Regions from separate parts of the Microbispora sp. H10830 genome, predicted to be linked through region 2. Evidence: riboswitches for the same ligand, from Rfam matches in the RefSeq annotation. Region 2 holds a riboswitch; each other region holds the start of a gene.
What was found. A riboswitch is a leader RNA that binds a small molecule or an ion and turns the genes downstream of it on or off. The one in region 2 is predicted to bind cyclic di-AMP.

Region 1 (5,119 bases), on a different contig from region 2:
CGCGAAACGGTCATCCGCGTTTCCCGTTGCCCGTTTCTCCCTATCGGTCCCTGCCCGATTTCCGCCATTTGTTGTGCGTACCCGCATCCCGGAGACGTTCCCGTCCGCCCGGGTGCGTTTTCCGTTCCCCCTTTCGCCGGGTAGGGCACGCGGCGCCCGCGCGCGGAACTCGCTACGGTGGCCGCAAGACCCGGGTTCGTGGGAGGGAGGGATGACGTGCGACGCAGGCTGACCGCCGCGGTGCTGCTCCTGCTGCACGCGATCTTCCTGACCTCCGGCGGCGTGCCGGCGTCCGCGTCCGCGCTGGGGACGCCGTATCGCGCCGCCCGCCTCCACATCGCCCATGCCGACGCCGGCCCTCACCACGCCGCGGACCGCCCGGCGGCGGAGGCGGGCGGCCTACGGCAGGCGGCCCGCGCCTGGTCTCCGGCGCGCGACGGCGCCAGGCTCACGGACCCGCGGATCTGCCCTCCCGCGCACGCGACGCGGCCGGCCCAGGGCGACCCGCCCCGGGTTCAGGCGGGCGCGAGCGGCCCCGGCGTGTCCGGCGGGCCGGTCGTGCTGCCCAACCCGGCGGCGCCGCGCGGCGGCACCCGGGTCACCCGGGCCGGGCCGCACCACGACGGCCCGCCCGCCCAGTGCCCGCGCCGGGCCGCCACCGCCCGCGCTCCTCCCTCCACCGCGTACTGAGACCTTTCCCGCTCGTACGCCTGTGGAGGCTTCATGTCCCGTGCGCCCCTGTGGCGTGCGGTGGCGGCGCTCGCCGTCATCGCGACCTCACTTCTGCTCGCCCTCACCATGGCCCCGCGCCTCGGCCTCGACCTGCGCGGCGGCACCCAGCTCGTCTTCGAGACGAAGGACTCCCCCACGGTCAAGGCGGACGCCGACGCCACCGACCGTGCCCTCGACGTGCTCCGGCGCAGGGCGGACGCCCTCGGAGTCGTCGATCCCACCCTGGTCCGCTCCGGCGAAAGGCGGATCATCGTCGAACTGCCCGGCGTGCTCGATCCGCGCGAGGCCGCCGCGGTCATCGGCAAGACCGCTCAGCTCAACTTCCACCCGGTGCTCGGTCCCGCCGAGGACGGCGACAAGGACGCGGTCGCCGACGAGAGCGGCCAGAAGCTGAAGCTCGGCCCGGTCGCCCTCAGCGGGGCCGGCGTCACCGACGCCGCCGCGCGCAGCGACCCCCAGATGGGTCCCGGCTGGTTCGTCACGATCGATTTCAAGGAGCCCGGCCCCTGGCGGGAGCTGACCGGGAAGGCGGCCTGCGCGCCGGTCGGCGACCACAAGCGCCGCGTCGCCATCGTCCTCGACGACGAGATCATCTCCTCGCCGCAGGTGGCCGACTCGGTGGCCTGCGACGCGGGGATCCCCGGCGGCACCACGCAGATCACCGGGTCGTTCACCCCGCAGGAGGCGCAGAACCTGGCGGTGCTGATCAAGGGCGGCTCGCTTCCGGTGCCGCTGGATCTGGTCGAGCAGCGGACGGTCGGCCCGACCCTCGGCGCCGACGCCATCGCGGCGAGCGCCAAGGCCGGCCTCGTCGGGGTGATCCTGACCGCGGTGTTCATCGGCGTCGTCTACCGGCTGGTGGGCGTGCTCGCCGCGGTCGCGCTCGCCTGCTACGGCCTGATCTCGTACGCCGGGCTCGTGGCCATGGGAGCAACGCTCACACTGCCCGGCCTGGCCGGGTTCGTCCTGGCGATCGGCATGGCGGTGGACGCCAACGTGCTGGTTTTCGAACGGGCCAGGGAGGAGTACGGCGAGGCGCCCCGCCGGGGCCTCAAGGCGGCCCTCGACCGGGGCTTCAAGAACGCCTGGAGCGCGATCGCCGACTCCAACATCACCACCCTGCTCGCCGCGGGGCTGCTGTTCTGGCTCGCCTCCGGGCCGGTGAAGGGCTTCGGCGTGACACTGGCGATCGGCGTGCTCGCCTCGCTGGTCTCGGCGATGCTGATCACCCGGGTGCTCACCGCCGCCCTGATCGACAGGATCGGCCCCCGGGCGTCCGGCATCGGCTCTGTCGGCCGGGTCAGGACCTGGCTGACCCGGCGCGACCCGGACCTGATGCGCGGCAGGCGGCTGTGGCTCGCCGTCGCGGCCGGGCTGCTCGTGCTGGCGGGCGCCGGACTGGTCACCCGCGGGCTCGACTACGGCGTCGAGTTCACCGGCGGCCGGATCGTGGAGTTCGGCACGAGCAGGCCGGTCGACGTCGCCACGGCGAGGCAGGCGGTGGCGGACGCCGGGTTCCCCTCGGCCGTCGTGCAGCGGTCGGACGACGCGATCTCGGTGCGCACCGGGCAGATCAGCGCCGACGACGTGGTCCGTATGGAGGAGGCGCTCGACCGGCGCGTGGGCGAGGTCGCCAAGCAGCGTGACGAGCTCATCGGGCCGAGCCTCGGCGAGGAACTGCGCCGCAACGCACTCATCGCGCTCGGCGTCGCGCTCGCCGCGCAGCTCGTCTACCTGGCGTTCCGGTTCCGGTGGACGTTCGGCACGGCGGCGGTGGCGGCGCTGTTCGTGGACGCGGCCGTCGTCGTCGGAGCGTTCGCCTGGATGGGCAAGCCGATCGACGGAGTGTTCCTGGCCGCGATGCTCACGATCATCGGCTATTCGGTCAACGACAAGGTCGTGCTCTTCGACCGGGTGCGCGAGCTGTGGCCGGTGCGGCGCGGGGAGCCGTTCGGCCGGGTGGTGAACACCGCGATCCTGCAGACCGTGCCGCGCACCGTCAACACCGGGCTCGGTGCGCTGTTCATCCTGGCGGCGCTGGCGGTGTTCGGCGGCGACTCGCTGCGCGACTTCGCGGTCGCCCTGCTGATCGGCATCATCGTGGGGACGCTGTCGTCGTCGTTCGTGGCCGGGCCGGCGGCGATCGCGCTGGAGAGGCGCAACTCCCAGCCGCCCCCGGTCCCCGCCGCCCCGCGTGCCAGGCCCGCGCGGCGCGACGGCTCCGGCGCGGTGGTCTGACCGATCCGGTCGGCCGCCATGGGCCCAGGGGCGGGACGTCCCGCCCCTGGGCCCGCGCGGTCACGGCCGTCCGAGCGCGCGCAACTGGGCGGGCGTCAGCGCGGAGACGTTCTGGTCGATGGGCGAGTCGGTGTACTGGTGGATCGCCCAGGACTTCCAGTCGGCGGGCGGCGTGATGTCGCCCGGGGCCTTGCTGTAGTGGGCCACCCACAGGGGGTACTGGCCGAGGCCGCTGCCGTACTTCTCGGCGAAGTTCCAGCCGCTGTAGAACATCGGCCTGGTGCCGGTCTTGGCCGTCACGTACTCCAGCCAGGTCTTGGCCCACTTGTTGACCTGCTCGACGGACTCGCCGTCGGTGGCCTCCAGGTCGAGGACCAGGATGTCGCCGGGCTTGCTCGGCTGCGAGTTCACCACCTCGAGGAAGTGGTCCGCCTCGGCGATGGGGTCGTTGGAGGGATGGCCGAAGTGGTAGACGCCGCGGACGATGCCCTTCTTGGCCAGTTCCCGCCAGTGGCGGGGGAAGGACGAGTCGACCCAGGAGGTCCCCTCGGTGGCCTTGATGAAGCCGAACTGCGCGCGGCTGTTCATCCAGTCGTGGTCGGCCTCGTAGCCGGAGACGTCCTGGCCGTACGTGTGCGGGTTCGCGTAGGCCGGGGCGGGCAGGACGACGGCCGCCGTGACGGTGGCGGTGGCGGCCGAGACCGCGAGGGTCGCCGCCGCGAGGGCGGAGCGCAGGCGCCGGCGGGAGGGCCGGCTCCCGAGGGAGAGCCGATGGGTGGACATGACGGGGTTGACTCCTTGCTTCCATGCCGCCTACCGGGTTAGCTGACGGGTTCGGGCAGGAAGTGCCCTACGGGCGCATCTGGGGGCTGCGCACCGATTCACCCCGAAGAGAGAGTGGGTCCCCGGCTCCACATGACGTGGATTCGGCGGCCGCGCGATCACCGCGCGGTCCGGGCAACGACACGGCAAGGGAAATGGCGGTGGAAGTATGGCCGGTACCCATGCCGTGTGCCCTAAAGGTACACACACCACCAGAATGGTGTAAACAGGACAAAACGCGTCTTTACCTGGGCCGTTGCCGCCTCGGGCCGCCCCGCCGCCCGGGACGGCGGCGCGCGACCGAATCCCCACGAAGTAAGGGCTGTGATTACCAACGGTAAGTAGTCACTCTCTTACGCAGTGTGAAAGGGTCGTCGCCGAGGGGGTCCGGAGACCCCGCGACGGTCTCGGAAAGGGTTTGCATGGGAGTCTTCCGCCGCGTCCTCGCCGCCCGCGCAGCAGCTCTCACGGCCGGGTGAGAGGCATCCCTCGTCACGTGGCGTGCGTCATGGACGGGAACGGCCGGTGGGCCGCGCAGCGGTCGCTGCCCCGCACCGAGGGGCATCGGGCGGCCGAGACCGCGGTGATCGATGTCATCGAGGCGGCGCACACGGCCGGCGTCGAGTGGTTGAGCCTGTACGCCTTCTCCACCGAGAACTGGCGGCGCCCGGCCGCCGAGGTCGACATCCTGCTGCGGCTGGTGCGGCGCGCCATCCGCAAACACGCCCTGTCACTGCACACACGCGGGATCCGCTGCCGGTTCCTCGGGGTCACCGACCCGCGGATCCCGCCCGCGCTGGCCCGGGACATCGCCGACCTGATGGCGCTGACCCGCGACAACCGCCGGATGACGTTGACGGTCGCCTTCGACCACGGCGGCCGCCGCGACATCGTCGAGGCCGCCCGGTCGCTGATCCGCGACGGGGTGCCGGCCGAGCAGGTCACCGAGGAGAGTTTCGCCCGCCGTCTGCCCCACCCCGACATGCCCGAGGTGGACCTCGTCATCCGCACCTCCGGAGAACAGCGGATCTCCAACTTCATGCTCTGGCAGGTGGCGTACGCCGAATGGGTCTTCCCCCGGGTGCTGTGGCCGGACTTCCGGGCCGGGCACTTCTGGGAATGCCTGGAGGTCTACCGACGGCGCGACCGCCGGTTCGGCGCCGTACAGGCACCGGCCCCGAGAGGAAAGGGATGTCAATGAGCGACGCCGCAGCCGCCGGAACCGACGCCGATCCGCTCGGCCCGGGATCGATGCTCTACCAGTTGACCCGCCAGACGCGCTGGGGGCTGGTGGCGACCCGGGCCATCGTCCTGGAGGCCGCGCACC
Region 2 (5,119 bases):
GTGACGACGATCCCCGTGATCACGAGCGTGATGATCGCGAGAGGAATGCCGACGATCACGCCGTCGATGATGCGGGCGACGAGGCGCTGCCACCACTCCGCGAGCGGAGCCGGAGCGCCGGGCGGAACCGGCCCCGTGGCCCCGTACGGCTGGCCGTAGCCGGGCTGACCATAGCCCTGCTGGCCGTACTGCTGCTGCCCGTAACCGGGCTGCTGGCCGTACCCCTGCTGGGCGGCCGGCTGGGCGTACTGCTGCTGCCCGTACTGATCCTGGCCGTACTGCTGCTGGCTCTGCTGGGCGCCGTAACCCTGCTGCGGGCCGGTCTGGCCGTAACCCTGCTGCTGGCCGTAGTCCTGGGGGCCGGTCTGCTGGCCGTAGCCGCCCTGGGACGGCTGGCCATACTGCTGCTGCTGGCCCTGCTGGGCGCCGTAACCCTGCTGCGGGCCGGTCTGGCCGTAACCCTGCTGCCCGTAGCCCTGCTGCTGGCCGTAGTCCTGGGGGCCGGTCTGCTGGCCGTAGCCGCCCTGGGACGGCTGGCCATACTGCTGCTGCTGGCCCTGCTGGGCGCCGTAGCCCTGCTGGCCGTACTGCTGCTGGCCCTGCTGGGCGCCATAACCCTGCTGCGGGCCGGTCTGGCCATAACCCTGCTGGGCGTAACCCTGCTGTGGGCCGGTCTGGCCGTATCCCTGCTGGCCCTGCTGGGCGCCATAGCTCTGCTGGCCGTACTGCTGCTGCCCGTAGCCCTGCTGCTGGGCGGCCTCCTGGCCATAGCCCTGCTGCTGCGGGGCCGGCTGACCGTACCCCTGCTGGCCGTACTGCTGCTGGCCCTGCTGGGCGCCGTAGCCCTGCTGCTGGCCGTAGCCGCCCTGCGCGGGGTCGTGGCCGGGCGGCTGCTGCGGGCCCGTGTGCTGTCCCGAGTGGCGGTAGCTGACGACCGTGACGTCGGGGTCGTAGTCCTGGGGCTGTCTGTCCGTGTTGTACCCGGGGTTCGATGGCGGCGGTGGCGTTCCGTCCGACTCGTCCTGGGGGTACGGCGGCTGTCCGGTGCTCACCGTGTCACCTCGTTTCGAAGACGCATGCGCCGAACGTCTGTAGCACACGCTGATATTGCCAAAAGTAGCGACAGGTGTATCAACAGTCACCTTTGCAGTAGTCGACAACCATCGTCAAGATCATCGATCAATGCTCATCAATCGTGATCAATGACGGTCGAGGTGCAGCAACATCCGGGTGTTCCCCAGCGTGTTCGGCTTGACGTGCTCCAGGTCGAGAAACTCGGCGACACCCTCGTCGTACGACGCGAGGAGTTCCGCGTACACCTCCTGGGAGACCGGGGTGCCCTGGATGGGCCTGAAGCCGTGCCTGGCGAAGAACTCCACCGCGAACGTGAGGCAGAAGACCCTCCGCACGCCGAGGTCCCTGGCGGTCTCGATGAGCGCGCCGACGATCCGATGGCCGATGCCTCCGCGGCGCGCCGCGGGGTCCACCGCGACGGTTCTGATCTCGGCCAGGTCCTCCCACAGCACGTGCAGCGCGCCGCAACCGACGACCTGCCCGTCCGTCTCGGCCACCCAGAACTCCTGGACGTCCTCGTACAGCGTGACCGTGCTCTTCTTGAGCAGACGGGGACCGACACCCGAGTACGCGTCGACGAGGCGCCGGATCGCCCGGACGTCCGGCGTCCTGGCCCGGCGCACCGTCACGGCCGTGGCACCCGATTCACTGGATGTCTGCGCGGCGACCTGCTCCATGACCGGCCAGCCTAGCCGGAGCGCGGCCGATCCCACGCGGCCGATCCCACGCGGTCGGCACGGAGCGTCCCCCACGGATAACGGTCATTCCCAAACGCCACACCCGACATGAGGTTTGACCGTCCGTAGCCGCCAGGATACGGACGGATGCGCGCCCGCACCCCGAGGCGGCCATCCCGGTTCGTCCCACTTTTTCCAGCTGTCCGAGCCGCACATCGAAACTCTCGGATCGCTCCAAACACAGGTGAACGCGGACGTATCACTACCGAGCTCGTGACCCGACCGTGATCATTTGGTTGTCAAACGTAGACGGGTTTCGGAGTTCTGGTTGAGCAAGAACTCGCCGTGCACTATCGTCCAGCGACGATGCCGGTCATCGTGAGCGCTCACGACGACCGGGCGCCGAATCTTCGAAGCACCGAGTGCGAAGGGGAGCCGGGGACCCAACTGCAGGATCAGGATCGGTTCGATCTCAGATCGTCAAGGGGTGAATCCACCAAGGTAGGGCTACTCCGGCCCGAACCCGTCAGCTAACCCGGTAGGCGCTCAGAAGTGCTCCGCCGTGCGGCCCCGTCCCGACGACGGGCCCGCCGCGGAGCACACGTGGGAGAGGAGCTCGGTTGCGCACGCGTGGAGGACGGCCGGCGGGCAGGCACGCCCGTGGCCGACGGTCCGGATCCGGCACGGCCGGTCCGGGTGCCATCCGCCGTCTGGCGTTCGTCGGCGTCGCGATCAGCGCGATCACGTTCGGCGCCCCGGTGGTCCGCGCCACCGCCGACCCCAAGCCGAGCCTCAAGGAACTCACGGCGCAGGTCGAGAACCTCTACACCGAGATCGAGACGCTCAGCGAGCAGTACAACGGCGAGCGCGTACGCCTGAAGGCGGCCGAGCGGTCCGCCGACCTCGCCAAGAAGAACCTCGCCAAGAGCGAGGCCGAGCTCGAGGTCCGCCGGCAGAAGGCGAGCGCTCTCGCGCAGCACTCCTACATGACCAACGGGCTCGGCAACGCGCTCGTGCTCATCGACAGCGACGCCGACCCCCGGCGCTACCTGGACCAGGCCTCCACGACGTACGCGCTGGAGCTGCAGCAGAGCCAGGAGGTCGCCGAGGTCACCAAGGCCATGGACGCCGCCGCACGGGCCAGGGAGAGCGCCTCCGCGCGGCAGGCCGAGGTCAAGAAGCTCCTCAGCGGCCTCGACTCGCGGCGCGACAAGATCACAAAGCTGATCAAGAAGACCGAGAGCAGCCTCTACCGGCAGGTCTCCCAGACGATCGGCCGCGAGACGCGGACGAGGACGTCGTTCCCCATCATCGGTGACGGCAAGGCCGCCCAGGCGGCCCGCTGGGCCCTCAGGCAGCAGCTCAAGCCGTACGTGTGGGGCGCCGAGGGTCCCGGCTCCTTCGACTGCTCCGGCCTGGTCATGGCGGCCTACCAGTCCGTCGGCATCAGCCTGCCCCACTACACGGGCGACCAGTGGACGGCCGGCACGCACATCCCCCGTGACCAGCTCCGCCCCGGCGACCTGGTGTTCTTCTACCCCGACCTGCATCACGTGGGCATCTACATCGGCAATGGCTACATGATCCACGCGCCGCAGACGGGAGACGTCGTCCACATCGCGAAGATCGCCGGACGGCCGTTCGCGGGAGCGGTGCGCGTCGCCGACTGAGCCCCTCCTCTACAGAGGGGCACCGGGCCCTTCCCCCGCAGAGCGAAGGCGGTCAGATGAGGCGGCGGCGTGCCGCCCAGGCGACGGCCTCGATCGCGGTCGCGACGCCGATCCGGTCGCAGATGCACCGCAGCCGGCGCCGCACGGTGCGCCCGCTGACGTCGAGACTGCGGCCCACCCGGTCGGCGGTCACTCCCTTGGCCAGCTCCGCGAGAAGAAGTAGATCCTCTTCGGTGAGACCGGCACGATCAAGGTCCGAGGCGAGACTGTCACCTCGGTAGACGACCTCGGGAATACCCATCGTCCGCCCTCCCCCACGACGATGATTCGTCGGCCCACCCTTCAGGGAAGGTAAACGCCTCCCTGGAAGGTCGTCAAGGTTCGGAGTCGGAGCATCGGTCGTACGCCTCCCGGGCCGCCTCGACATCCTCCATGTGGATCTCGGCCCAGCGCTTGATCGCCTCCAGCAGCGGCATGAGGTCCTCGCCCAGGGGCGTGAGCCGGTAATCGACCCGGACCGGCACCGAGGGGGTGACCGCGCGGGAGACCAGGCCGTCGCGTTCCATCGTCCGCAGCGTCTGCGTGAGCATCTTCTGGCTGACGCCGGCGATCGTCCTCGCCAGCTCGCTGTAGCGGAGCGGGCCGTCGGCGAGCGCGGTGAGCGCCAGGCTCACCCACTTGTCGCTGAGCGTGTCGAGCAGCTTCCTTGACGGGCAGGTCGCGACGTAGGCGTTGTAGCGCTGACGCGCGTCCTCGCGCCGCTCGGCCGCGGTCTGAGTGGCCATCGTCTTCCCTTCTCCTCCCTTACGCACTTCCAGGTGCCTTCTTACCGGGAGAGAGTAGCTCTTCATAGGCTCCTTGCCATACCGCAAGGAGGAACTCATGAGAGCACTGGTGGCGCGAGACGGAGCCGTACGGGTCGTCGATGTGGCGGAGCCGGAGCCGGGGCCGGGGCAGGTGCGGATCAGGGTCGAGGCGGCGGCGGTGAACCCCGTCGACCTGCTCACCGCCGCGGGCGCCCTCGCCGACTACAAACTCATGCCGCACCAGGAGACGTACGCACTCGGGTGGGACGTGGCGGGCGTGGTCGATCGCACCGGCCCGGCAGTGACGGGCGTACGTCCGGGGGATCAGGTCATCGGGCTGTCGGACCGGCTGACGGACCCGCTCAAGGCCCAGGCGGACCTGGTGGTGCTGGACGAGACGGCGGTCGCGCCCGCACCCGCCGGGGTGGCCGCGCCCGAGGCGTCGACGCTGCCGCTGAACGCGCTCACCGCCGTCCAGGCGCTCGACCTCGCCGGGCTCGCCGAGGGCGAGACCCTGCTCGTCACGGGAGCGGCCGGCGGCCTCGGCGGCTATCTCGTGGAGCTGGCCGTGGCGCGGGGGCTCAGGGTCGCGGCGGTCGCCGCGTCAGGCGACGAGCCGCTGGTGCGGGGCTTCGGGGCGGAGTGGTTCGTGCCGAGGGGCGCCGACCTGGCCGCCGCCGTCAGAGCCGTCGTTCCCGGCGGCGTGCACGGCCTGGTGGACGCGGCGGTCGTCGGCCTGCCCGCGCTGGACGCGGTGCGCAACGGGGGCGCGTTCGTCGCCGTCGGCGCCGGGCTGGACCCCATCCCGCTGCGCGGCATCCGGGTCTCGACGGTGTTCGTCCGCGCCGACGCGGCCCAGCTCCGGGACGTCGCGAAGCTGGCCGAGGCGGGA
Region 3 (5,119 bases), on a different contig from region 2:
GTTGCTGCGCCGTCTCGGCCGGAGCTGAAGCGCCGTACGCGCGCTCCGGACCGGCGTCGTCACGGTGAGTGATGACTGCCGCGAATACCTGCGAATAGGTTGAAGCATCAAGATCGCCTAGATAGAGTCGCGCCGCAGGTTTCGTTGATCTAAGAGGTTGATCCTCAAGGGGGCTCAGTGCGAGGGCGTGTGCCGGTGGCCGCCGGTCTGGCCGCCGTGGTCCTGCTGACGCCGATGGCGGGCGCGCAGGCGGATCCGAAGCCCACAGTCGCGCAGGCCAAGGCGAAGCTGAGCAAGCTCAACGAGCAGGCCGACAAGCTCGTGGACCGCTACAACGCGGCCAACGAGAAGTGGAAGAAGGCGAGGGAGAAGTACCTCGCGATCAACGGCGACTACAAGAAGCAGAACGTCCGGGTCGAGGCGCTGCGCTCCGGGCTGGTCTCGATGGCCGTCAGCAGCTACCAGGTCGGCGAGATGGGGTCGTGGGGCGGCGTCTTCTACAGCTCCAACCCCGATGCGATGCTCAGCGGCCTCGCCACGCTCAACCACATGTCGGCCGAGCGGGCCGGGCGGCTCCGGGAGTACGAGGGCGCCATCAAGGACCTCAAGGACCGCCGCGACCAGAGCAAGGTGGTGTACAAGGAGGCCACCGACGTCAGGGGCGAGCTCGCCGACGAGAAGGACAAGGTCGACAAGCTCGTCCGTGAGCAGATGAAGCTGCTGCGCTCGCTCGGGACGTACAACCCCGGCAACCCCAACAGCGCGGGAGTCGTCTACGCCGGGCCGGCGTCCGGCAACGCGCTGTCGGCCCTCCAGTTCGCCTACAAGCAGGTCGGCAAGCCCTACCGTTACGGGGGCACCGGACCGGACTCCTGGGACTGCTCGGGGCTCGTGCAGGCCGCGTGGGCGGCGGCGGGCGTGACGCTGCCCCGGACCAGCTACGAACAGTGGGCCTGGGGCGCGAGCCGCAGGGTCTCGCTGGACGAGCTCCAGCCGGGTGACCTGCTCTGGCACGCCGGGTACGGGCACGTCGGCATCTACGCCGGCGACGGCAAGGTCGTCCATGCCCCCCAGACCGGCGACGTTGTGAAGATTGTCACACTCGCCGAGTATCACGCGATCGGAGCTGTGCGCCCCTGAGGGCCCGGCCATGTTCGTGATCTCTGTGCCTTTTGTGGCTTCTGTGACCCGATTTGGTCGTTGTTGCCGAGATTGTGAGCAGAGTCACACTTAGCCGTTTGCGGTGCGGGTAAGCTGCGCTTTCTTCTCGGCGGCCTTCGTTATCCGATCTTTATCCGGCGGTGGGGCTTTGCCGAACGCGGCGGGACCTCGGTAGCTTCTGGGCCGCGGCGAGCACACCTCGCCGCGGCGCACCCGGTCGGCCGGCCGGGGCGCGCAGTCATCCACCGTCATCGGCGTCCTCCATCACCCTCCCCTTCGCGGGATCCCCCGACGCCGGTGGCCTGCCGAGTCCGTGCAGTCAGGAGGCACGGAGCCGGGGAACCATCGACCTTCACGCGAAGGTCCGGGGTGAATCGGCGCATCGCGCGCCGTAGGGCGACTTCCCCGCCCGAACCCGTCAGCTAACCCGGTAGGCGTGAGCGGAAGACCCGAGGAGAGATCCTGTCTACCACCCCCGCTAGCCTGTCCCGTCTTGCCCGAATTGCCCTTGGTAGTGCCGCTTTGACGGCATCCGTAGGGGTCGCCGGAGCACATCCGGCGGCGGCCGACACGGTGACGGTCACGGTCGTCAAGACGGCCACAGCGACGAAGACGGCCACGAAGACGGGCACCGCGACGAGCGCGAAAACCGCCGCCCGCAAGGCCGCCGCGAAGAAGCAGACCAAGAAGCACGCCGCCAAGCGGAAGATCAGCAGGGCCTCGCTCCAGCGGGTCAAGGCCCAGCGCGCGGTGAAGGCCGCGGAGAAGCAGATCGGCGACCCCTACCGCTACGGGGCCACGGGACCGGGCGCGTTCGACTGCTCGGGCCTGGTCCAGTACGCCTGGCGCAAGGCGGGCGTACGGCTGCCGCGCACGACGTGGTCCATCCGCGGCGCGGTCAGGAAGAAGGTGTCCTGGGGTCACTTCGAGCCGGGTGACCTGATCTTCACCAGCGGCGGCGGCCACGTCGGCATGTACGTCGGGCACGGCAGGATGATCCACGCTCCGCACACCGGCACGCGGGTCCGGATCGACAAGCTGGACGCCTACCGGAGGAGCACCTTCGTGGGTGCCGTCCGTCCCGGCGTCTGACGGGCACCGGTCACCAGCCCCCTCGACCGGCGCCGTCCTCACGGCCCCGTCCACCTCGCCGAGGTGGACGGGGCCGTGGCACGTGCTGGTTACCATGCACGGCGTGACTGTCACGAGCGCCGCGCCCGGGGGCGTGCCGGGCGCGCGCGCCGAGGCCGATCGGCGCCGGCCCGAGGTTCCGCCCCACGGGGTCCGTCCCCGCCGGATCGCGGCCGTGGCCGCCGCGCTGGCCGCGCTGCTCGCCGGGCCCGCCGGCGCGGCCCCGCCCGACCCGCTGCTTCCCCTGCGACTGGACGCCCGGGCCGCCGTGCGGGAGCACCCGGGCATGTGGATCGGTGCCTCCGTCGCCCGCGGCGGGCGTGCCGTCGTCGTCGGGTCGCCCCGGCCGCTGGTCGCCGAGATCGCCGCGCTGGCCGATCGCGCGGGCCGCACGGTCACGAGGATCTGGGGCGGGTACGGCGGCGCGGTGGTGCTCGTGCCGCGCACCGAGGAGCAGGCCGCCGTGCTGGCGGAGCCGGCGAAGGTGGACGGCCTGGCGGCCGTCGCCACCGGCGGCCGCGTGATCGTGCAGCCGGCGGCGTTCGCCCGTCTGTCCGCGACCGGCCGCCTGGTCGTCGTGACCCACGAGCTGACGCACGTCGCGACCGCCGGTCCCCGCGCGGTGCCGATGTGGCTCATGGAAGGCTTCGCCGACTACATGGGCTACCTGGACAGCGGACTGCCGGTCCGTACGGTCGCCGCCGAACTGGCCGCCGACGTGGCCGCCGGGAGGCCGGCGCTGAACGGCCTGCCCGGGCCCGCCGACTTCGCCGCCAGGCCCGCCCAGGCGTACGAGGAGGCGTGGCTCGCCTGTCGCTACGTCGCGGCCCGGTTCGGCGAGCGGAGGCTGGTCGCCCTCTACCGCGCCGCGCTGCGCGAGGGGATCGGCGCCGCGCTGCGGGAGGTTCTCGGGCTGTCCGCCGACGGCCTGACCCGCGAATGGCGGTCGTACGCGCGCGAGCGGCTCGCCCGGTCCTGATCTCCACAGGGCGCCCGATCTCCATGAGGTGCGGGTGCGATCGCGGCTGCGACAATGCGTTCTCGGGCGGCGCGGGCGGACCGCGCGGGCAGCGGGGGTGAGGATGACGAAGCGGACGCTGATCGTCACGAACGACTTCCCGCCCAGACCGGGCGGCATCCAGGCGTTCGTGCACGGCCTCGCCTCGCGCAGGCCGCCCGGCTCCGTGGTCGTGTACGCCCCGCGCTGGAAGGGGTGTGAGGAGTTCGACGCCCGCCAGCCGTACGAGGTGGTCCGTCATCCCTCCTCGCTGATGCTGCCGACGCGCTCGGTGGCGAGGAGGGCGGCGGCGCTGGTCGAGGACGGCGCCACCGTCGTCTTCGGGGCGGCGGCGCCGCTGGGGCTGCTCGCTCCCGTCCTGCGCGCCGCGGGCGCGGGCCGGATCGTCATGCTCACCCACGGGCACGAGGCGTCGTGGGCCCGCCTGCCGGGCGCGCGCGCCCTGCTGCGCCGGATCGGCGCGGGGGCCGACGTCGTGACCTACCTCGGCGAGTACACCCGCCGCCGGATCGCCCGGGTCGTCCCGGCCTCCAGGCTCGTACGGCTCGCGCCCGGCGTGGACACCGCCGCCTTCCACCCGGGGGCCGGCGGCGACCGGGTCCGCGCGTCCCTCGGCCTGGGCGACCGGCCGGTGGTCGTGTGCGTCTCCCGGCTGGTGCCGCGCAAGGGCCAGGATGCGCTGCTGCGGGCCTGGCCGCTCGTCCTGCGGCGGATTCCCGGCGCGGTCCTGCTCCTGGTCGGCGGTGGCCCCTTACGGCGGTCGCTGGAGCGGACGGCCGCCCGGGCCGGCCTGCGCGGCTCGGTGGTCGTCACCGGATCCGTCCCCTGGGCGTCCCTCCCGGCCTACTACGACGCGGGCGACGTGTTCGCCATGCCGTGCCGCAGCAGGTTCGGGGGGCTCGACGTCGAGGGCCTCGGCATCGTCTACCTGGAGGCGTCGGCCACCGGGCTGCCGGTGGTCGCGGGCTCCTCCGGAGGCGCCCCCGACGCCGTACGGCACGGCGAGACGGGCCTGGTGGTCGACGGCACGTCGCACACGGCGGTGGCCGGCGCGCTGTGCGACCTGCTGGGCGACCCGGCCCGCGCCCGTGAGATGGGCGAGCGGGGCCGGGCCTGGATCGAGGAGGAGTGGCGCTGGGACCTCGTCGCGGCCCGGTTCGCCGCACTTTTGTGACGGAAGGCCGCCTCAGCCGGTGAACACCTCCACGAGGAGGAGGCCGTTCAGCGCGCAGATCACGCCGGCGACGACGACGCCGGCGACGGTGGTGAGGCGGCGGTTGACGAGATCGCCCATCAGCTTCCTGCTGCCGGTGAACGCCACGAGCGGCACCAGGGCGAACGGGATGCCGAAGGACAGCGCGACCTGGCTCAGCACGAGCGCCCGCGTGGGGTCCACTCCGGCGGCCAGGACCGCGATGGCCGGGATGATCGTGACCAGCCGTCGCGCCAGGAGCGGTACGCGGCGGCGCAGGAACCCCGCCATGATCACCTGCCCGGCGTAGGTCCCCACGCTGGAGGAGGCCAGGCCTGAGGCGAGCAGGGCGAGCGCGAACGCGACGGCCGCCCCGGGGCCGAGGACCTGCCCGAGACCGGCGTGGATGGCCTGCAGGCTGCCGGGATCGCCGCCGCCGAACGTGGCGGCGGCCACGGTCAGCATCGCCATGTTCACCAGCCCGGCGGTGCCGAGGGCGACGGCGATGTCCATCCTGCTGGCGCGCACGGCCTCCCGGCGACCGCCGTCCGCGCTCTGGTGCTGGGTGAGGGCCGAGTGCAGGTAGACGACGTGGGGCATGACGGTCGCCCCGACGA
Region 4 (5,119 bases), on a different contig from region 2:
TCGCCGCCTGCCCAGATGAACCCCGACCAGGGGCGCCTGCTCGACCAGGCGATCGCCGTCCTGACGGAGCGCCTGATCGCTCACGGTCTCAGCAGGGAGAGGGCCGAGCAACAGACCTACCGGCTCCTGGAGACGGTCTTCGAACCGGGCAACACCCCGGAGGAGATCCAGGCGCTGCTCGCCGCTCTTCTGGCCACGTCCCCCGCGCTGCCTCTGCCGGAACACCGGCTCGGCGGGCCATCGCGTTCCTGGATGCTGCCGCCGTGGCTCTGGTTCTACCTGATCGCCTACCTTCTGGTCGGAGTGCCCGGGCTGATCGGCGACTGGATCCGCCAGGCCACCGACTACCGGACCCTGATCACGAACAGCCCTATGGGCGTCGCCCGCACGGCGGGCATCGTGCTCGGTGTCGCGAGCATCGCCCAGCTCTTCCCCGCGCTGATCCTGCTCGGGGCGATGGCGAGCCTGCTGCTGCCGGGGTTCCGCGGAAGAAGAGTGGAGCGGCGGCACGATCTGAGAGTCAGCGACAACCCGGTCATCGAGGAGATGGCCGCGTTCGTACGGCGGCAGGACCCTTCCGTCGAGATCAGGTTCAGCGAGAGTAACCGCATGACGGCGCGCGTCTATCCGGTGGGCTGGAAGCAGGCGCGGATCGCCGTCTTCCTCCCGCTGACCGTCCTGTGGCGGGCCGACCCCGAAGCGGCCGAGGCCGTACTGCTGCACGAGATCGCCCACCGTCGTCAACGCGATCACCACGTCGTCGGTCTCGCGAGCCCTTTCACCTGGCTGGTGCGCGTCTGGGGCCCGATCTTCGTAGTGGTCGGGCTGCTGCCGATCACCCTGTACGTCACGCTCGGAGGCGCGGCCGGGCGCCTGCTGACCGGGCAGCTCCTCGTCCACGCCGCCGTCGTCCCGAGGATGCTGCTCCTGCCGGTCGTGGCGCTGTGGCTGGCGGAACTCGGCGCGGATCGGCTGGCGGTCCGGCAGCGTGGCGCCGACGCGCTCATCCGGGCACTGGCCCTCGAACGGACCCTTCCCGGCGGCCGGCTGAGACGTGTCAGCAGAGTGCTCACCCACCCGCCGGCCGCGTTGCGCCGGAAGGTCGCCGGGGGGCGCTTCTGCGGCCTCACGGGGCTGGCCGTGGCGTGGCCGGCGACCTTCGTCGTCCGGCTCGTGCTGGTGTCGGCCCTCGCTCTGCCCGCGTTCATGCTCACCGGCGAGGACATCGGCGCCGCGATCGCCCACGTGTTCCAGAGCATCGTCAAAGGGCTCGCCTTCGACCGGCTCCTCCTGGGCGGGAGCACGGTGCTGCTGGTCGTCTGGCCGTGGATCGTACGGACACGACACGCCGGCGATCGCAATTCTCAGTTCGCTCCCTATGCACTGGCCGCCGTCCTTCCTCTGGCGCTCTATATGACGAGTTTCATCTGAAACACGGCCCTTGATCGACGGTACGACAAGGAGGGAATTCTCCATGAGCAGAAAAGCACGGAAACGCGGATCAGCGGCTGCCGTGTCGGTGACCGCGGTGCTCGGGGCGGTGATCCCGGCCGGCCCGGCGACCGGCGCGCAGTCCGCGCTACAGATCTATCGCGGCACCGCCACCGTGGTGGTCGACTCATACGACTACTGCGGAGGTCCCCTCTCGGGCGAGCACCGGTTCATCGGCACCAGCCGATACAGGATGGCCGCGAAATTCATCACCGGCCCACCCAAGTCCGCCGCGGGCCGGGTCGAGCGCAATCCCTTCTACTGGGAGTTCTACGTGGGGAACATCGGAGCCGTCGGATCTTTCCAATTCGGCTCCGCCCACGTCGTCACCGCGTCGGCCCGCGATCTCGGCGGCAACGTACGCGACCCGAACCTCTTGCTCGGCTACTGGGTCACCGGCCGATCGGGCACCTCCTGGTCCGGCAAGCTGGTCGACAGCCATCGCGCCGAGGGGGCCACGTTCAACCACTTCTACGGAGAGAAGACCATCGTCCCTTGCCGTAATCTCGGCACGTCCCCCTTCCTCTACGCCGTCAACGCCGGGGCGACGGTATCGGGCCGAGTGAGCTCGGGGAGCGCGGCGTTCACCATCCGCGGCTCGACCTACGGCGACAACTACCGGTTCCGGATCACGTTCGGCTGACGGGAACGTTCCGCGGGACGGGGTACGACAATCCAGGACCCCACCACGCCCGGGCGTACGGAGGTGTCGGCCTATGAAGGGACGTGTTCTGCCGGCGGCCCTGCTGACGGCCGATCTGCTGGTCGGCCTGGGCGGCGCGTACGGCTCCGCCGCCTGGCCCGGGGCATCGTCTTCACCCGCCGCGCTCACCGCGCTCACCGTGCTCACCGGGCCTGCCGGCACGACACCGGCGGCCGTCCACAACGACCAGGACGTCATGTTCGCCCGGATGATGATCCCGCATCATCGTCAGGCGGTGGAGATGGGAAGGTTGGCCGAGGGCCGCGCGGCGGACGCCCGGGTCGCGCGGCTCGCCCGGCGGATCGAGGCCGCGCAGGCTCCCGAGATCCGGACGATGAGCGGCTGGCTCACGGCCTGGGGCGAGCGGGTGCCCGGTGAGAGCCCCGCGCCGGAGCACCACGCCATGCCCGGAATGATGTCCCCCGAGGACATGCGGCGTCTCGCGGGGCTGTCCGGACGGGCCTTCGACCGGGCCTTCCTCACGATGATGATCCGGCACCACGAGGGCGCCGTCGCCATGGCGCGCGACGAGCTGCGCACCGGGGTCTACGAGCCGGCCCGGCGGATGGCGGCGTCCATCGTCTCCAGCCAGTCGGCCGAGATCAGGGAGATGAAGGGCCTGCTGGGTTAGCGCGGCCCGAGTCGACGACGTGCCACGGTGATCCGCCGCTCAGGAAGGCGGCGGGACGTGACCGTGGGGGGTCGTCGTGGAAGGTCATCGTGGGAGGTCATCGCTTGCGGTGCCGTCCGCCGGACGTCGCCGCCGCGGCCTTGAACCGGAGCCCGGTCACGGCGGTGGAGACCACCGCGAACAGCAGACCGGCCGGCAGGACGGCGTCCCCGGGCGACCACACGACGTCGAGGGACTTCCCCTGCGTGGCCGCCATGTTCCTGGTGGTGGGCGCCGCGGCGCGCTGGACGCTCGCGTTGACGGCCGCCACGGGCTGGATCGTCACCGGCGCCTTCGGCGCCACCTTGACCTTGCGCGGCAGGCCGTACCCCACGATCTTGCTCTTGTCGCGCACCTTGCGCTTCAGCCACACGCCGTCGACGTTGCCCTCGATCGTGTGGACCTTCCCGCCGGCGACCTTCTCGACGATGCCGACATGGTCGATGTCCCCGATCTTCTTGGACCCCGACCAGTCGAAGAAGACCACGGCGCCCGGCTCGGGCTTGTCGCTCCAGGCGTGGTGCTCCTTGAACCACTTGGCGTGCCGCGTGGTGAGCGCGAACTCGCCGACGTGGCCCTGCACCCCGGCCCGGTCGGCCGCCCAGGAGACGAACATGTCGCACCAGGGGGCGGTCTTGAAGTCGGAGTCCTTGGCGATGTTGTCGGCGTACCACTCGCCGAACTTCGTGTGTTTCCCTGCTCGTTCGCGGTAGCCCAGTTCGGGGCGGACGGCGTCGAGCAGCTGTCGAGCTATCGGATCGGTGGAAATCGGAGGCTCCTCATGGCGCGCTTCGAGACATGACGAACCGGCCCGCGGGGCGTGGCGGCATGACGGCATGACCGTCCGAGGACACGGCCGCGGCGGGGCGGAATCAGAAACGGGAAATGTGGCAGCCCGTCACGGGCGCGCCATCACCCCGGAAGCCTGGAGACGTTCCAGGGCGGGCATGTGGTCCGGCGACACGACGCGGACCGGGTGGGCAGGTGGAGCCGACACTCCACGCGCTCTCCTCTCCTTGGCCGCCTACCGGGTTAGCTGACGGGTTCGGGCCAGGAGTAGCCCTACCGGATGGTCCGGATTCACCCCAAGAGACGTGGGTCCCCGGTTCCCGGGATCGATGACTTCCGGGATTCGGCGGTCGCCGGTCGTCCTCGGGTTGAGGACCGCGCACCGGCGAGACACACGGGAAGCTTAATAGATAACAAGTAAGACACGACCAAAAACCCGGCAAAGAGCATCATTCTGGCCGCCGCCGTTCCGTGCTTCCGCAGGTCCTCACGGTCGCGGGCCGCCCGCGGTGAGATGCGCCACACAGCGCCGTACGGGCATGAGCGCCCGTACGGCGGGCGGGGCGAAGACGACACGGCCAGGCGGCCGTACCCCCGGACACGCCGTCGCGCCCGGCGGGCGGCGGTCCCCCGCCGGGCGCGATCAGACGGCGCGGGTCAGACTTCGAGCGACATGTACAGGCGGGTGCCGGCCGGCCGGAAGCCCACGCGTTCGTAGACCCGGCGGGATCCCTCGCCGCCGTACTCCAGCCACACCGACCGTGCTCCCCTGGCGAGCATCGCCTCGGCGAGCGTGGCGGTGACCGCGGCGGCGATGCCCCGCCCCCGGAAGCCGGGGCGGGTGCCGACGCCGGCGAGTTCCGACGTCTCCACGGCCGGAGCGGAGCACATGGCCGCTCCCGCGCAGCCGCCGCCTGGCGCCCGGACGAACCGGACCGCGCCGCCGCTCTCCTCCGTACGGCGCAGCCGGGCCGCGCCCTCCGGCGACGAGGCGAACTCCCCGCCGAACGCCTCCGACAGGGCGGCGTCGATCGCCGTGTAGTCCTCGTCCGTCGACGGCGTCTCCACCGGGAGAGCGGTTCGCGGCCTCGTCAGCGTGGCCGGGATGCAGACGAGGTAGTCGTGCACCGCCTCGACGGTGAACCCCGCCTCGCGAAGTGCGGGCTCCACGGCGGGCGCGGCGTCCGGGGCGAACTCGAGACGGGGCTTGAGCCCGCGCTCGCGGAACGACCCGATCAGCGCCGCGACGTCCCGCCCGCCCGGCCGGGCGCCGGGCAGGGGTGTCGCGTAGTTGACGTACGGGCTGGTGGTGCCGGGCTCCACGCCGAGGACGAAGCCCCCGATCTCGACGACTTCGGGACGGCGGCGAAGGTTGGCCACGGCGAAACTCTGGACATCGATGCCCACGGTGATATCGACCTCACGAATGACAAGGTGGAGCGGTTCGCCCGCCGCGCGGAGCGGAG

Region 1: it holds a riboswitch for cyclic di-AMP, as region 2 does, so the genes downstream of both, HHX35_RS37320 (glycoside hydrolase family 25 protein) here and HHX35_RS38980 (C40 family peptidase) in region 2, are expected to answer to the same signal.
Region 3: it holds a riboswitch for cyclic di-AMP, as region 2 does, so the genes downstream of both, HHX35_RS01980 (C40 family peptidase) here and HHX35_RS38980 (C40 family peptidase) in region 2, are expected to answer to the same signal.
Region 4: it holds a riboswitch for cyclic di-AMP, as region 2 does, so the genes downstream of both, HHX35_RS12920 (CHAP domain-containing protein) here and HHX35_RS38980 (C40 family peptidase) in region 2, are expected to answer to the same signal.

Annotation. Positions count from the first base shown of each region.
Region 1 is NZ_JABBWX010000021.1:93,706-98,824, reverse strand. Features, by position in the region: gene HHX35_RS37330 (hypothetical protein) at 217-690, shown strand; gene secD (protein translocase subunit SecD) at 724-2,970, shown strand; gene HHX35_RS37320 (glycoside hydrolase family 25 protein) at 3,031-3,753, opposite strand; cyclic di-AMP (ydaO/yuaA leader) riboswitch at 3,766-3,912, opposite strand; gene uppS (polyprenyl diphosphate synthase) at 4,268-4,993, shown strand; gene HHX35_RS37310 (oxygenase MpaB family protein) at 4,990-5,119, shown strand, end outside.
Region 2 is NZ_JABBWX010000024.1:86,262-91,380, reverse strand. Features, by position in the region: gene HHX35_RS38990 (RDD family protein) at 1-1,052, opposite strand, end outside; gene HHX35_RS38985 (amino-acid N-acetyltransferase) at 1,200-1,751, opposite strand; cyclic di-AMP (ydaO/yuaA leader) riboswitch at 2,142-2,311, shown strand; gene HHX35_RS38980 (C40 family peptidase) at 2,372-3,421, shown strand; gene HHX35_RS38975 (LuxR C-terminal-related transcriptional regulator) at 3,474-3,722, opposite strand; gene HHX35_RS38970 (helix-turn-helix domain-containing protein) at 3,796-4,206, opposite strand; gene HHX35_RS38965 (NADP-dependent oxidoreductase) at 4,304-5,119, shown strand, end outside.
Region 3 is NZ_JABBWX010000001.1:427,806-432,924, reverse strand. Features, by position in the region: gene HHX35_RS01990 (NYN domain-containing protein) at 1-28, shown strand, start outside; gene HHX35_RS01985 (C40 family peptidase) at 178-1,140, shown strand; cyclic di-AMP (ydaO/yuaA leader) riboswitch at 1,455-1,609, shown strand; gene HHX35_RS01980 (C40 family peptidase) at 1,684-2,253, shown strand; gene HHX35_RS01975 (hypothetical protein) at 2,357-3,271, shown strand; gene HHX35_RS01970 (glycosyltransferase family 4 protein) at 3,375-4,484, shown strand; gene HHX35_RS01965 (Nramp family divalent metal transporter) at 4,497-5,119, opposite strand, start outside.
Region 4 is NZ_JABBWX010000004.1:119,277-124,395, forward strand. Features, by position in the region: gene HHX35_RS44590 (M48 family metalloprotease) at 1-1,431, shown strand, start outside; gene HHX35_RS12910 (hypothetical protein) at 1,475-2,134, shown strand; gene HHX35_RS12915 (DUF305 domain-containing protein) at 2,208-2,825, shown strand; gene HHX35_RS12920 (CHAP domain-containing protein) at 2,923-3,702, opposite strand; cyclic di-AMP (ydaO/yuaA leader) riboswitch at 3,870-4,012, opposite strand; gene HHX35_RS12925 (GNAT family N-acetyltransferase) at 4,311-5,033, opposite strand.